Regions from separate parts of the Virgibacillus salidurans genome, predicted to be linked through region 2. Evidence: riboswitches for the same ligand, from Rfam matches in the RefSeq annotation. Region 2 holds a riboswitch; the other holds the start of a gene.
What was found. A riboswitch is a leader RNA that binds a small molecule or an ion and turns the genes downstream of it on or off. The one in region 2 is predicted to bind S-adenosylmethionine.

Region 1 (8,692 bases), 240 kb from region 2:
ATTTTGGCAGATAAGAAAGTTTTATACTTTCTTATCTGCATAATTGGAACGAAGCTTTGCTTTAAGAGCTTGCACTCCAAAGTATAAGGGTTTTTAATAAAGCAAAGAACGCTTTCTAAGAATTCCTTTAACAAAGCCAAGTTTTCGAAAATATAGGGGAGGGTTTATGATGAATAAAAACATTATTCTGCTTCCGGGCGATGGTGTTGGAGGAGAAATTATGGAAGCTGCTGAAGTCGTATTAAACACAATTGCCAGTGAATTTGACCATACCTTTACATTTGACCAGCATAAGATTGGCGGAGACGCGATTGATCATCATGGGGTTCCATTGCCGGAGAATACGATCAAAGCGTGTCAAGAAGCGGATGCGATTTTACTGGGTGCTGTTGGGGGAGAAAAATGGGACTCTTTTCCCGCGCATCTGAGACCTGAAAAAGGATTGTTGGGGATCCGAAAGACATTGGGGTTATTTGCTAATCTTCGCCCGGTAAAAGGTTTTACCCCTTTACTTCATGCCTCCCCATTAAAAGAAGATGTGATTAATGGCAGTGATATTTTAATCATTCGGGAGCTGACAGGCGGGCTTTATTTCGGCAAGCCAAGTGAAAGACGGGAAGATGGAAACGCCGTTGTTGATACCCTTTATTACCAGCGGAGCGAAATGGAACGGATTATTGATAAAGCTTTTCAAAGCGCGCGTCTTAGAAATAACCATTTAACATCTGTTGATAAAGCGAATGTCCTGGAATCCAGCCGCATGTGGCGCGAAATTGTTGAGGAGAAGAGAAAGGATTACCCGGATGTTACGGTAGAGCATCTGCTTGTTGATGCTGCGGCAATGAAGCTGATCACACAGCCGGATCGTTTTGACACCATCGTTACGGAAAATTTATTTGGCGATATTTTAAGTGATGAGGCATCAGTCTTAACTGGATCCCTTGGGATGTTGCCGTCTGCTAGTATACGTTCCGATGGTGTCGGACTATATGAGCCTGTTCATGGTTCAGCACCTGACATTGCCGGAAAAGGAGTTGCGAACCCACTAGGAATGATCCTCTCAAGCGCACTTATGCTAAGGCACTCATTCGGGCTGGAACAGGAAGCTGCTGAGATTGAAGAAGCTGTCAATGAATGTCTGGAGCAAGGGTACCATACCCCTGATTTGCAGATGAAGGATGGCAAGCAGGTAGGGACACAAAAAATGACGGAAATGGTTCTTGAAAACCTAACGACGAAAAGTGTTTGCAATAGTATTGGTAATATGTATGCTTGATGATTCGATCCATTGGATATCAACCGGAAGAGAAAGAATCAACCCAAGCATGAAAAGTATCAACCCAATAAGGCAGAGGAGGTTTTAAAATGGCGAAACCGGAAACAATCATTTCTAAAATTTGGAATAAACATGTCGTGCATGAAGAGGTAGGAAAACCGGATTTAATGTATATTGATCTGCATTTAGTTCATGAGGTAACCTCTCCTCAAGCTTTTGAAGGGCTGCGTTTAAACAATAGAAAAGTGCGCCGACCGGATTTAACCTATGCTACCATGGATCACAATGTTCCAACAAAAAATAGGGACGTGATTAAAGACCAAATTTCCAAAAAGCAAATGGAAACATTAAGGCAAAATTGCAGGGATCACGATATCCCATTAGCAGACATGGCGCATCCGGACCAAGGTATTGTTCACGTGATCGGTCCGCAGCTTGGATTAACCCAACCTGGAAAAACAATTGTCTGCGGTGATAGTCATACATCCACACATGGTGCGTTTGGCGCCCTCGCTTTTGGGATCGGCACAAGCGAAGTTGAGCATGTGTTGGCAACACAGACGTTGCAGCAGGAACAGCCAAAATCATTGAATGTTCATGTAGAAGGCGATTTGGGGCCAGGGGTGACGGCTAAAGATTTAATTCTGGCAATCATTGCGAAATTTGGAGTGCGATTCGGCACAGGCTATGTCATGGAATATACAGGTGATGCGATTCGGAATTTATCCATGGAAGGTCGCATGACGGTATGCAATATGTCCATTGAAGCTGGTGCAAGGGCAGGGTTAATCAGCCCTGATCAGAAAACAATTGATTATTTAGAAGGAAAAGAATATGTGCCTGAGGGTGAAGCTTTTACCCAGTTAGCTGATCAGTGGTTAAGCCTTGCTACAGACGAAGGTGCTGTCTATGATAAGACCGTAACGATTAATGCAGCAGAGATTGAACCACAGGTCTCATGGGGAACGAACCCGGGTATGTGTGTACCTGTTAGTGGAGCAACGCCAAGCTTAAGCGATGTTGATCATAGGGAAGATGTCGAGCGAGCCTTAGAATATATGGGATTGGAAGAAAATCAGCCGATGACATCCATTGCAATTGATCATGTGTTTATCGGTTCATGTACGAATTCACGTATAGGCGATTTGAAAAAAGCAGCTGCCATTGTTGAAGGAAAACAAGTACATCCGGGTGTGAGAGGCATCGTTGTACCAGGTTCATTCGGTGTCAAACTGGAAGCGGAAAAAGAAGGACTGGACACGATTTTTAAACAGGCGGGCTTTGAATGGCGCCAGTCCGGCTGCAGTATGTGCTTAGGGATGAATGATGATATCGTCCCACCGGAGGGAAGATGCGCATCGACATCCAACCGAAATTTTGAAGGAAGACAGGGGAATGGGGCCCGTACCCATTTGGTAAGTCCTGAAATGGCGGCTGCAGCTGCGATAGAAGGTCATTTTGTGGATGTCCGCAAATTTGCAGGCGTACCTAACTAGGAGGTGTATGTTATGGAAGCAATTCGGGAACACAAGGGATTAGTTTACCCTTTAAACCGAACAAATGTTGATACGGATCAGATTATACCGAAACAATTTTTAAAACGTATTGAACGAACCGGATTTGGTCAATTTCTCTTTTATAATTGGCGATTTGATGATAACGGGAATGAGCGGGATGATTTTGAATTAAACAACCCCACGTACCAAGGTGCATCGATTTTGTTAGCCGGGGAGAACTTCGGCTGCGGTTCTTCTAGAGAGCATGCACCCTGGGCATTGTTAGATTACGGTTTTCGTGTTATTATAGCTCCGAGCTTTGCTGATATTTTTTACAACAATGCCTTAAAAAATGGAATTATTCCAATTCAACTGGACGAATCCATGTTAAATCAATGGATGCGCCAGGCTGAAGAATCTACATTGGTATTAGATGTAGATCTAGAAGGGCAGCGGATCGTTGATGGGAACCAACATGAGGTGAATTTTGATATCCCGGCATTTCATAAGGAAAAATTATTAAATGGATTGGATGAAATAGCCTTAACCTTAAAGCTCGAGGATGAAATTGAGGCATATGAAAAAGCTTTAGGAAAATAATGAGGAGAGTGAAACCATTGGGGATTGCTTAACAGGTGAAAAGGTTCGTGCGGCGATGGAAAGCTTAACACCCATTGTCCATCGCACACCTTTACTAACATCAAAGACGACCAACAAATTACTCGAAAAAAATATCTATTTTAAAATGGAGAATCAACAAAAAACGGGCGCATTTAAGTTCAGAGGTGCCAGTTTTAAGTTAATGCAGTTAACGGATGCAGAATTAAAAAATGGCGTTATAACTGCTTCAGCTGGAAATCACGCACAAGGTGTTGCCCATGCTGCGGCGAAATTAGACGCGCGTGCAACGATATTCATGCCTGAGAAAACGCCACTAGCAAAAGTACATGCAACAAGAAACTATGGCGCTGATGTTGTGCTTACTGGAGAGTCGTTTCAGGAAGCCTATGAAGCCTCCATGAAAAGACAGATGCAAACGGGAGCTGTTTACATTCATCCGTTTGACGATTATGATGTCATGGCAGGCCAGGGCACGATTGCCATGGAGATGCTGCATCAGGAGCCGCTTCTGGATACGATTATTGTCCCCATTGGCGGCGGAGGACTTATAAGTGGTATAGCAGTTGCTGCCAAGCATATAAACCCAGCTATAAAAATTATTGGTGTTCAAGCAAATGGCGCATCTGCCATGCATGATAGCTTTCATAGTCAAAGTGCGCGGAATTTGAAGTCTGTTTCTACTATTGCTGAAGGCATCGCTGTAAAACAGCCTGGCAAAAATACATTGCCGCTAATTCGTAAGTACGTTGATGATATTATAACCGTTTCAGATGAAGAGATCGCTTCTGCTATCGTTTATATGCTCGAGCGGAACAAGACATTGATGGAAGGTGCAGGCGCCGCGTCTCTAGGCGCACTATTTGCACATCATAAGGATATTGCGTCACGTCATTGTGGTGTTATTGTCAGCGGCGGAAATATGGATATTGGAAATTTACCAAAAATCCAGCATCTTGCTGAGAAATTGCATCATTCAGCGTGAAAAAAGGGATCATTCTGAAGGATTGTAGAATGAAGGCAGAAACAGTCAATCGATTTCAGCCTTCATTCTTCTTAAAGTAGTAAATTTCCTTCTTGACATTTTTTTCTGAATAAGGTAATATACGTATCAATAACCATAAAAAACTATATAAATATTCCTTATAACGAGTCAGGGGAGGAAACTGGTCTTATGATCCTGCGGCAACCGTTACAAATTATGCTTTTTTGTAAGATGGTGCTACTTCCAGCAAGCATTAAAGGCTTGAAAGATGAGGAAGAGTGCGTGAAATTAAAACCTCTTCCAAGTTGGTAGAGGTTTTCTAAATTTTAGGTATGCGTATGAAACGTATATCTTTAAACTAAGTAATCCTATTAGAAAACTAATGAATGAATCGATGAAAAAATTAAATAGTATTATTTCTTATCCAGAGTGGTGGAGGGACTGGCCCGACGATACCCGGCAACCATTAAGTTGGCTTATCAGCTTAACAAGGTGCTAAATCCTGCAGGAGCGTAATCCTGAAAGATAAGAAGAGAAATATATGAAGCTCTCTTCTTAGGAAGGGAGTTTTTTAATATAAAAATAGAACAGTAAAAAGAAGGTAAGTACATTTGATTACGAATAAATAGGCATATTCTATGTTTGACTTATTATTTATTTTAATATGCCTTAATTAGTAGAAATGAAAAAATAAAAATATTACATAAAGGAGTGCTAATTATGGGTGCAATTGATGGTATTAAAGTAATTGAAATTGGAACTGCCATTAACGGACCGTACTGCGGACAAATTTTGGCAGATCATGGCGCAGAAGTTATAAAGATTGAGGCAAAAGATGATATAGGGCACAAACGAACACCTATTTATAAGGGGTTAAGTCTTCATTATACTTCAGTTAACAGGAATAAGAAAAGTATTGCATTGGATTTAAAATCTGAAGAGGGAAGGGATGTCCTGTATCGGCTTATTGAAGAATCCGATGTTCTACTAACGAATTATGCTGCCGGAGTACCTGAACGTCTTGGATTCGGGTATGATAAGGTGTCTCAAATAAATCCACAGATTGTAATGACCCATATAACCGGGTTTGGACTGACGGGTTCATTTCGTAACAAAAAGGCCTTTGATCCCATCATACAAGGAATGAGTGGAATCCTTCATTTAACAGGAGAACCTGATGGGTCACCATCAACGATTGGAGTATATTTGGCAGATCACTTTACACCTTTACAGGCCGCATTGGGAACATTAATGGCCTTGTATTCTAGAACTATAACTGGCAAAGGACAACTTATTGATGTTTCCATGTTAGATTCTATGGTTTCTACACATGCATTTAATTTCTCAGACACTACTTTAAATAAAGTAAGTCACAAGCGGACGGGCTCAAGAATCTCTTACACATTTTCTGGTATATTCCCTACGAAAGATGGATATGTTGTTATTGCTCCGCTCTCCGATGAAATGTGGGATGGATTTTGTGAAGCCATCGACCGTTATGACTGGAAAACAGAGCATTCGAAATATTGGGATATGAATAAGCGCTTGGATGATTTCGACATACTGGAAGAAGGATTTGTGAAGTGGTCCATTCAATACTCTACTGAGGAAGTGATTCGTATTCTTGATGGTGTAGGTGTACCATGTGGTCCGGTCAGTACGATAGAGGAAGTAATTGATAGTCCGATTACAAAAGAAAGAGATATGATTTTGCCGCTTAAAATTCCCGGGTACGAAGAAATAATGGTACCTGGTGTTCCAATAAAATTTAATGAAACACCACATAGGGCTGTTTCTCCCCCACCGTTTTTAAGTCAAAATGCTAATGAGATATTGAGTAGTCTCGGGTATTCAGAAGAGGATATTTCAAGGATGATTGATGAGGGAGCGGTTGTTCGGTATGAAGATAAAGAAGTTGGAAAATAAAGTTCAAACGAAAAATTCTAAGATATTATGAATGTATTAATTATCCTTTAAAAATTAGTAGCTTCATTTGAATTTGATGAGTATTGTAAAAAGGAAAATTAACATTTGCTTGAAAAGAGGTTATTAAAATGGAATTTGTAAAATTTGAGTTAGAGGGTTCTATTGGTATTGTCACGATAGACCGTCCTCCTGTAAATTCTTTAAATTTACAAGCGTATGATGAAATTAAGAAGACTTTTGAAATGATTAACAGTGACCGTACTGTTCGAGTAGTTATATTAAGAGCAGAAGGAAAAGTATTTATAGCAGGCAATGATGTAAACGATATTTCTTCTATAACCAGTGATAATTATTTAGAATACAAGCAACACGTACTAGATTGTATTCAAGCTGTCTATAACTGCCGTGTCCCTGTGATTGTAGCATTGTCCGGGGCATCCGTGGGTGCTGGGTTGGCTTTAGTATCTAGCTGTGATCTTATTATTGCATCAGACAGAGCAAAAGTTGGAGTTCCGGAAATCAATATTGGTCTCGTAGGAGCCGGAGATGGACCATCAAGACTTGTACCGCATAAAGTTGTCCGCTATCTTGGATTAACCGGTGAATACATTTCTGCCTCTGAGCTAAGACATTACGGCGGAGTTCTTGATGTAGTACCAGATGAAAATTTAATGGATCGTGTACTTGAAGTAGCAAGAAAAATTGAAAAGAAAAGTCCGATGGCAGTTGAACATTGGAAGCAATACTTAAATAAAATAGAGGTTTACAATAAAGTTGAAGATGACGGTGATCTTAGAACCCTTGCTATTATTGATAAGGAAGATACAAAGGAAGCAGTGAATGCATTTCTTGAAAAAAGGGAGCCTAAATTCAAATAGTAAATTTAGAAAAACCAATCTTATTTAAATGAAGCGTGATAACTTTGCGCTTACTACTTAAATCAATTCCAACAAAGGAGAAAATGTGCACTTCTCCTCCATGACTCTAGTAGTGTAGCTCCTACAGTGCTGCAAGCTCTTGAATATATCGGAGGTTTATGATCCACACATGATCCACTCTATATTGAGAGAGGATAAACAGCTAGGAAACAGTCAATGTGTAATGTCTATGTGTTATAAGGCCACGAAGATACCTTAAATTTGGAACCCCTCTTGGTTTAGGGTAATAGGGGGGATGCAAATTTAGAACGCTAGCAAGTTCGCGTTAAGCTTGCGTTCACAAGCACGGCCTCATTTATAAAGATACTGCCTATGTCAGTTATTTAATCAATATTTAAAAATTAAATGTTTGTTTCTAAGTTATCTTAAAATTAGGCTCAAACATCATATACGTGGAGGAATTTATGGAACTTAAAACTCTAGTTTGGATAGGATTTATTTTGTTTATGGCTGTGATGTTTGGAATAGGTTATATTGCCTCTAAGAAAACGAAAACTATGTCTGATTTTGCAATTGCTTCATCAGGTTTAGGGCCGGTGGTGCTCGGTCTTTCTTTCTCAGCTACCGCTTTAAGTGCTGCAACGTTCATGGGATATCCAGCATATTCGTACACTTGGGGGTTCAGTAATTTATGGATTATGTTAGCGATAATAATAGGTGCGTCTTCTGGTGTTTTAATCGTTGCAAAACGAGCAAAAAAGATCAATACAAAACAAAAATCATTATCCTTGTCAGACTGGCTTGGTGATTTTTATAATAGCGACATCATTCGTGTGGGAACAGCTATTATAATGTTATTTAACATCTTCTATATAGCCAGCCAATTTGCTGCAGGAGCTCGCGTTGTCCAATACTTTCTTGATTTACCATATGTTACGGGATTAATTATAATTGCTGTTGTTGTTATGGCGTATGTATTCTTTGGAGGTACTATAGCTGATATTTATACTGATGCTGTACAAGCAGTCTTGATGTGTATTGCTGGTGTAGTTGTGTTTATATCAGGGATCATTATTTTTGGTCAAGGAAATATTACAACAGCGTTTTCAAATATATCAGTTAATTTGCAGAACCAGAATCAGCAGTTAGTGGAAACGTTTAACACACAATCACCTTACTTCTATTCGTTAAGTGCAGTGTTAGGAATCTTTGTCATTCAAGCAGGAGTTGCATCTTCTCCCCAGCTTTTTAATAAGGTTTTAGCATTAAAAAATGAAAAAGATCTGGGAAAGATGTTATTAGTCTTTTTTATTACAACTCTTTTAAGTGTAGTTGTAATATTCGGAGGATTATATGCGCGTGTAGCGTTACCGGAATTAGAAACTACTGATTTTGCATTAATTGCATATATCGAATTTGCCTTTCCGATCATTGCATCCGCCTTCTTAGCAATTGTGATTCTTGCTGCAGTTATGTCAACGACGGATGGTTTGTTTGTTGTTCTTTCGACCGT
Region 2 (8,692 bases):
TCGTTTTAATATTTCACGAGCAGACCAGGACGCGTTTGCAGTCCAAAGCCATGAGCGTGCAGAAAAAGCCATTAAAGAAGGGAGATTTGATGACGAAATAGTCCCGGTAGAAGTAACAAACCGTGTTGTCGGGGAGAAGAATAAAATTGAAGAAAAATCATTTCAATTTACAACTGATGAAGGGGTACGACCTGGTACAACCACAGATGTACTCGCAAAACTTCGCCCGGCTTTTAACATCAAAGGATCCGTTACTGCCGGAAACGCTTCGCAAATGAGTGATGGAGCAGCATCGGTTCTTGTAATGGACCGTGAAAAGGCAGAAGCAGAAGGGTTAACAGCCCTCGTCAAATTCCGTTCGTTTGCTGTAGCTGGTGTGGAACCGGAGATTATGGGAGTAGGGCCTGTTGAAGCTGTACCAAAAGCATTGAAAATAGCTGGTATTGATCTGTCAGACGTTGGCCTATTTGAATTAAATGAAGCATTTGCATCCCAATCTGTACGCGTCATTGAAGCATTGGGTCTGGATACAAACAAGGTAAATGTGAATGGTGGGGCAATTGCGCTTGGCCATCCACTTGGGATGACAGGGACAAAATTAACGTTAAGTCTTATCCATGAAATGAAGCGCCGCAATGAGCAATATGGTGTTGTTACGATGTGTATTGGCGGCGGGATGGGTGCCGCAGGGGTGTTCGAACTGTTGTAACTCCATATGTTTTTTAATAAATATTCCAAAATGGAAAGGGAGATTTACATGGGTGAAACAAAGGAAAGAATTTTCAAAGGCGGGGCATTTTTAGTAGAAGATTTGACTGCAGATGATGTCATTACACCAGAGGACTTCACAGAAGAGCATAAAATGATTGCCAAGACAACGGAAGATTTTGTTTTAGGGGAAGTAGTACCAAAGATTGATAATCTCGAAAACCACGAATTCGAGCATTCCGTAGATTTATTGAAAAAAGCAGGGGAACTCGGACTGCTTGGAGCTGATGTTCCGGAAGAATATGGCGGTCTGGGACTAGATAAAATTAGTTCATCCTTGATTACAGAAAAAATTTCGCGCGGTGGCGGGTTCTCGGTAACGCACGGGGGGCATGTAGGGATCGGTTCCCTTCCGATTGTATTTTTCGGTAATGATGCACAAAAGGAAAAATATTTACCGAAGCTTGCAACAGGTGAGCTTTTAGCTGCATATGCACTAACAGAACCAAGCTCCGGTTCTGACGCGATGAGTGCGAAGACAACAGCTACCTTAAATGAAGCTGGTACTCATTATATTTTAAATGGGGAAAAACAGTGGATCACAAATTCCGCATTCGCTGATGTGTTTATTGTTTATGCAAAAATTGATGGAGAGCATTTCTCGGCGTTTATTGTTGAACGTGAATTCCCGGGGGTATCTACTGGTCCAGAAGAGAAGAAAATGGGGATTAAGAGCTCATCAACCCGAACGCTCGTATTGGAAGATGCGGAAGTACCTGTGGAAAATCTGTTAGGTGAAAAAGGCCGCGGTCACATCATTGCTTTCAATATTCTAAACCTGGGACGTTATAAGCTCGCGGTCGGTGGTGTTGGCGGGTCCAAACGCGCACTGGAATTAGCAACCAAATATGTAAATCAGCGTAAACAGTTTGACACACCAATTTCGAGCTTTTCATTAACACAGGAGAAATTGGCAACGATGGCATCGGAAACATATGCTAATGAAAGCTCCGTTTATCGTACGGTTGGCCTCTTTGAACAGCGTATGGGAGCATTAACAGACGAACAATTAAAAGACGGACGTGAAGTAGCGCGTGCTATCGCTGAATATCAAATTGAATGTTCTATGAATAAATATATGGCTACAGAGTTACTGGATTATACAGCAGATGAAGCGGTCCAATTGCACGGTGGCTATGGATTCATGCAGGAATATGAGGTTGAGCGGATCTATCGTGATGCGCGAATCAACCGAATTTTTGAAGGAACAAATGAAATCAATCGCCTGCTCGTTCCAGGAACATTGCTGAAAAAAGCAATGAAGGGTGAATTGCCATTACTGCAAAAAGCACAAGGACTCCAAGAGGAATTAATGATGATGATGCCAGAGGAAGTTGGCGACGAAACATTAGCCCAAGAGAAATACCTATTGAAAAACGCGAAGAAAATCGTCCTGCTAGGTGCTGGTCTTGCCGCACAGAAATACATGCAGAAGATTGAAAATGAGCAGGAAATTTTAGTGAATCTGGCCGACATGGTTGCAGAAGTCTACAACATGGAAGCAGCCATTCTCCGTACAGAAAAAGCAATTAATAAGTCAGGTGAAGCGGAAAATGAACAAAAACTGCTTTATACACAAGTATATGCACAGGAAGCATTCAACCGTATCGAAGCAGATGCAAAAGAAACGTTAATCGCAGTGGAAGAAGGCGATACATTGCGCACAATGTTGTCTTCACTAAGAAAATTGACACGTCACACACCAACAAATGTGATTGCCAAAAAAAGGAAAATAGCTGTGAAGATCATCGAGGAAGAGAAGTATAGCGTGTAAGACCACTCCCCCTTATTACAACTGTGATAGGGGGTTAGTTATTCTATAATTACGGGGATCATCATATGTTATAATACTCCACTTCAAAAACAATGAATAATTCCCCCCAGTCATGGTAGAATGTAATATAAATAGAATGGAATGGAATGGGAGGGTTGTAGATGGCGGTAACATTTTATTGGTATCCGAATTGTGGCACATGTAAAAAAGCGAAGAAGTGGTTGGATGAAAATAAAGTCAACTATAGAACCATACATATCGTAAACACACCACCGAAAAAAGAAACATTGCTTGATCTGATTGCAAAAAGCGATTTGCCAGCCAAGAAGTTCTTCAATTCGAGTGGGAAAAAGTACCGTGAGTTAAATATGAAGGAGAAAATTAAAAATGCAAGCACAGAGGAAATGGCAGAAATTCTAGCCTCTGACGGAATGCTGATTAAAAGACCAATCGTAACGGATGGCGAAAAAGTCACGCTTGGATTCTCTGAAGAAGCTTTTCGTGAAAATTGGTTGTAAAAAGCGGGATACTAGAAAAATATGCACGTAACTTGTATAGTTATGGTGCAATTCTATAATGGAGGGATTCAAATGAGTGTACCAAGCGATTTATTATATTCAGAAGAACATGAGTGGGTAAAACAAGAAGATGGTAAAGTGCGTATTGGAATTACAGATTTTGCCCAGGACGAATTAGGAGATATTGTATTTGTTGAACTTCCGGAAGTGGGGGATGAACTTGAATTAGATGAGCCCTTCGGAAGTGTAGAGTCGGTTAAAACGGTTTCTGAATTATATGCACCGCTAAGCGGGAAAATTGTTGAAGTGAACGAAGATTTAGAGGATAGCCCTGAATTTGTGAACGATTCTCCTTATGACAAAGCGTGGATGGTCGTCGTTGAACCATCTGATGAATCAGAGCTTGATCGCCTATTAACTGCTGAACAGTACAATGCAGTTACAGACGAAGATTAATTAGTGGTTAGTTAATACAGGCTGATTTGCAACAATGTAATTGCATAGTCAGCCTTATCTTTGTCATATACTACCAATCATAGAAGCTTTTTTGGTTGATTTCATCGGGAGTGTTGTGGGATCATGGAACATGAAACAAATAAAGTTATTATTGTTGAAGGGTTGACCGATAAAAGGGAAATCAAAAAGGTGCTTACTGAAGATGCCACTATTGTCTGTACAAATGGTACGCTTGGTGTAGAGCGCTTTGATGATCTTCTGGAAACCTATGATCTGGATAATAAAGATGTCTTTATTTTGGTTGATGAAGATCCTCCAGGTATAAAGTTACGCAGGCAACTTCGGCGGGAACTTCCACATGCAGAACATATTTATGTTAGCAGTGAATACCGTGAAGTAGCAACTACTCCTGGGCATATACTTGCTACTGCTTTGGTGAGTAAAGGATTTGCGGTGAATCCAATTTTTTTAGTATAGGGTGGTAGTTTTGCAAGAAATTACAAACGAACTGCTTCAGCAAGATCGTTATCTATTATTTATTTATACGCCTTTTTGTGGCACATGTCACCTTGCGCGAGCGATGTTAGAGAAGATAGAATCTGTGCATAAAGAAACCATTTTTTATGAGATGAACGCCTCACTACATGCTTCATTTATGCAAGAACAGCAAATTGAGAGCGTTCCTTGTCTATTGATTAAGGAAGGCAATGAGGTTAAAGAAAAAATCTATGTTTTTTATTCGATCGCAAATATCTACACATATTTGACGGATTACAAGCCTGAGCTATTTGTGAAAAGTTAACAGCATGAAAAATAGGATTGACACAGTATAAACAGCATGCTAATATTTAGATTATCAATTTATAAAAAAATTATCTCTTATCTTGAGCGGTGGAGGGACTGGCCCTGTGAACCCGCGGCAACCTGCGATATTTCGATGTCTGAAAGGTGCCAATTCCTGCAAAGTGTATGCTTTGGTAGATGAGGGAACGAGGGTATAACTATTTACGTCCTTCTGTTCTCTTACAGAAGGGCGTTATTTATTTTTGACGGGACATAATAAACAGTGGATCCGTTTTTAAAGGAGGATTAGACGTGATTTCGATTAAGGGTTTGAGTAAATATTTTACTACGAATAACCAAAGAATAACAGCTGTAGATGATCTGACCCTTTCGATTAAAGAAGGTGAGATATTCGGCGTGATCGGCTATAGTGGTGCCGGAAAAAGTACGTTTGTCCGTCTGCTTAATCGCTTGGAAGATCCGTCCTTTGGTAGTGTAGAGATTGACAATCAGGAAATGACGGAATTAAATACAAAGCAGCTTCGTCTGGCGCGGCAGGAAATTGGGATGATTTTTCAGCATTTCAATTTGCTTTGGTCACGTACGGTAAAAGATAATATTGCATTTCCACTAGAAATAGCCGGGGTTACAAAAGCGGAACGTCAGGAACGTGTACGGGAGCTAATTAATTTGGTGGGTCTATCCGGACGGGAAGATGCATATCCATCCCAGTTAAGCGGGGGACAGAAACAGCGCGTGGGTATTGCTCGTGCTTTAGCAAATAACCCGAAAGTATTGCTTTGTGATGAAGCCACTTCCGCGTTGGATCCGGAAACGACCAATTCCATCCTCGACTTATTGGTTGATATTAATCAGCGGCTTGGCTTAACTATTATCCTGATTACCCATGAAATGCATGTTATACGTAAAATTTGCAAGCAAGTTGCGGTAATGGACGAAGGGCGAATTGTGGAACAGGGGGATGTTTTGGACGTATTTTTGCACCCGAAACAAAACGTGACAAAAAAATTTGTGGAGCAGGTCATGGGTGCAAATGAGGATGATAGTGTAACTCATTTGATTAATACGTATGAGAAAGGTAAGATCATTCGACTTCATTTTATTGGTGAAACGACAAATCAGGCTTTGATAAGTCAGCTCGCTAAGAAATTCGATCTTGATATAAACATACTTCAAGGTAAAATAACACAGACGCAAGCTGGTGCTTATGGGACATTGTTTGTGCAGGTTGTGGGAGAAACAGCGGAAACGGATCAGGCTATTAGTTATATCCGTGATGATACCTCGGTAGAACTGGAGGTTGTTCGTGATGCTGACTGATTTATTTCCGAATCTGGATGTACAAGACTTGGTTGTTGCAACATATGAAACATTTTATATGACATTGTTAGCACTGTTAGGAACGGTTATTTTAGGAATCATTTTAGGATTGCTCCTGTATCTGACAGCACAAGGTGGAATGTGGCAAAATAAGGTTCTTAATTTTATCGTAGCTACAATTGTAAATGTGTTTCGGGCTATTCCATTTATCATCTTAATTTTATTGTTATTCCCGTTCACTGACTTTTTAATTGGAACCATCCGTGGGCCGTCCGCTGCATTGCCTGCATTGATTATCGGTTCCGCGCCATTTTATGGCAGGCTCGTGGAAATCGCGCTTAAAGAGGTAGATAAAGGTGTGATTGAAGCGGCAAAATCCATGGGAGCAAAAACACGGACCATTATTTTTCGTGTGCTCTTGCCGGAATCGATGCCGGCATTGGTGTCAGGAATTACCGTTACAGGAATTGCTTTAATTGGCTATACAGCGATGGCCGGCGTTATTGGTGCCGGAGGTTTAGGTGACTATGCATACTTCTTTGGTTTTCAGCGACGCGACTTTGATGTTGTGTTAGTTTGTACTGTTTTAATCGTCATCATTGTATTCATTTTTCAATTCATTGGAGACTTTATTTCCAATAAATTAGATAAAAGATAAAGGCTGTTTTCTAAAAGATTGTTTGTTTTTGAGACAAAAGATATAGAATTCGACATTATGTGTTATACTCGCCGCCGTCCGGGATCGCTCAGGGCGGATGCGCATCCTTAGGGCACGGCCTCAGCCTCCTCGCGGGAAACCACCGCTGCGGGGTCTTCGGACACGTGCTATTCCCGCAGGAGTCGCCGCCCTTCGCTCACCCGGACTGGTGAAGTGGTTTGAATAATACGGTAGATCGGCAGTAATCTGATTACAGCGGAGGAAATACATGGAGACTCCTGCGGGAGCAGAGACCTCGGTGAGACTCCGCAGTGCGTTAGCACAAGGAGGCTCACCAGCCGCCCGCGGAAAGCGGAATGTATTTCCGTAGCGAATCCCTGCTCTCAATCAGCATTTGCAAAAGAATTTTCACTACGTCGTCTTTTATATCATCTACGAAGAGTTAAAAGCAATAATACTTACGAAAAGAGCCAAAATAAAAGGAGAGATTTTTATTATGAAGAAGGCGCTAACGTTTTTATCTGTATTTGTAATTTTAGTATTGGCAGCTTGTGGAGGTGGAGATACGTCAGGTGATTCTGAAACGACAGAAATCACTGTTGGAGCGTCCAGTACACCACATGCGGAAATTTTAGAAGAAGCAAAACCACTGCTTGAAGAAGAAGGAATATCTCTTACCGTTGAACAGTATCAGGATTATGTATTACCTAATGATGACTTAGAGAGCGGCAATCTGGATGCAAATTACTTCCAGCATATTCCTTATTTAGAGAATCAAATAGAAGAGATTGGCTATGACTTTGACTACATTGATGGGATTCATATTGAACCGATGGGCGTTTATTCACAAAATATTTCCAGTATTGATGACATTGAAGATGGAACAGAGGTAATTTTGAGTCGTTCTGTCGCTGACCATGGTCGTGTTCTAGCACTATTTGAAGAACAAGGTTTAATTACATTAGATAAAAATGTGGATAAAGTGGAAGCAGAAGTAAGTGATATTGTAGAAAACCCGCTTAACCTGACTTTTTCAGCAGACGTTGATGCAGCTCTTTTACCAGAACAATACTTTGCTGAAGAGGATGCACTGGTCGCGATCAATACAAACTATGCTATCGATGCCGATTTAAATCCATTAGAGGATGCACTTTTTATAGAAGGTGACGAATCTCCATATGTGAATGTAGTTGCAGTCCAGTCGGAAGATACAGAAAATGAAGCGTTGAATACATTAGTGGATGTTCTGCAATCGGAAGAAATTCAGGATTTTATTTTAGAAACATATGATGGAGCCGTTGTTCCTGTTGGAGGAAATGACTAATTAAAACACATTTCAAGCAAATGTGGAGCATTTTATAGTATATGCCAGCAATAAGAAAGATGTTAATGCAGAAATGCGAGTGGTATATTTCAGCCTTTTATATACAAAATAATTCGTTCTGATGCGTTTATACCCACTTTGTTTTGGGAATTATCCTTGTGTTAAGCTAGTTATTGTAATTAAGCGAAAGGATGGTTCACTATCAATAGTGGTATAAAGATGAATTACACTCCAGAAATGGAGAAAGCAATGCAGCAATCGAATAAGGTTGGTTATGCCGAGTACGAAAGAAGGTTAGATAAACGCATTGCAGTTGAGAAACGAAGAGAACAAGAATATGCTCAATGTAAACATCTGTCCGCTGAATTAGAACATCAACTATAAAAAGTAACTTATAATTGTACAACTGATACTGATGCTCTTATGATAAGAGCATCAGTATTTTTATTTTTTGTACTCCCAAAATAAAAACGATATAATATAGAGGAAACAAGCTTTTTTTAAACCTAAAAGAGTTGATATTAAATTCGAAATGATATAAGATTGTAATGAGAATAGATTGAGAATGGAATACATACCCATTCGTAATATAAAATAATAATAGTAGTTGGAGGTATCACAATGGCAGGATCAACGCTAGAAATCAAGAATCTTCATGTAACCATTGAAGGTAATGAGATATTAAAAGGTGTAAACCTTACGATAAATGGTGGAGAATTTCACGCAGTAATGGGACCGAATGGTACCGGAAAATCAACCCTTGCATCTGCAATTATGGGGCACCCGAAATTTGAAATCACAGAAGGAAGCGTACACCTTGACGGGGAAGACGTACTGGCAATGGAAGTAGATGAGCGTGCGCGTGCAGGTCTGTTCTTAGGTATGCAGTACCCAAGTGAGATTAGCGGTGTAACAACATCTGATTTCTTACGCTCTTCCATTAACGCACGTCGTGAAGAGGGTGACGAAATTCCTTTAATGAAATTTATTAAAGAGATGGATAGTGTATTGGATTATTTAGATATCGACAAAAATATGGCACAACGTTATTTAAATGAAGGATTCTCAGG

Region 1: it holds a riboswitch for S-adenosylmethionine, as region 2 does, so the genes downstream of both, KFZ58_RS13600 (CaiB/BaiF CoA transferase family protein) here and KFZ58_RS12410 (methionine ABC transporter ATP-binding protein) in region 2, are expected to answer to the same signal.

The regions. Positions count from the first base shown of each region.
Region 1 is NZ_CP074373.1:2,642,380-2,651,071, reverse strand. It holds gene leuB (3-isopropylmalate dehydrogenase) at 170-1,276, shown strand; gene leuC (3-isopropylmalate dehydratase large subunit) at 1,366-2,772, shown strand; gene leuD (3-isopropylmalate dehydratase small subunit) at 2,785-3,372, shown strand; gene ilvA (threonine ammonia-lyase) at 3,428-4,375, shown strand; SAM riboswitch class I at 4,531-4,650, shown strand; SAM riboswitch class I at 4,793-4,907, shown strand; gene KFZ58_RS13600 (CaiB/BaiF CoA transferase family protein) at 5,096-6,301, shown strand; gene KFZ58_RS13595 (enoyl-CoA hydratase/isomerase family protein) at 6,430-7,179, shown strand; gene KFZ58_RS13590 (sodium:solute symporter family transporter) at 7,644-8,692, shown strand, end outside.
Region 2 is NZ_CP074373.1:2,405,203-2,413,894, reverse strand. It holds gene KFZ58_RS12440 (acetyl-CoA C-acetyltransferase) at 1-709, shown strand, start outside; gene KFZ58_RS12435 (acyl-CoA dehydrogenase FadE) at 758-2,542, shown strand; gene KFZ58_RS12430 (arsenate reductase family protein) at 2,704-3,060, shown strand; gene gcvH (glycine cleavage system protein GcvH) at 3,133-3,516, shown strand; gene KFZ58_RS12420 (toprim domain-containing protein) at 3,640-3,993, shown strand; gene KFZ58_RS12415 (thioredoxin family protein) at 4,004-4,318, shown strand; SAM riboswitch class I at 4,393-4,504, shown strand; gene KFZ58_RS12410 (methionine ABC transporter ATP-binding protein) at 4,612-5,640, shown strand; gene KFZ58_RS12405 (methionine ABC transporter permease) at 5,630-6,298, shown strand; gene KFZ58_RS12400 (MetQ/NlpA family ABC transporter substrate-binding protein) at 6,795-7,622, shown strand; gene KFZ58_RS12395 (YuzK family famiily protein) at 7,842-8,006, shown strand; gene sufC (Fe-S cluster assembly ATPase SufC) at 8,244-8,692, shown strand, end outside.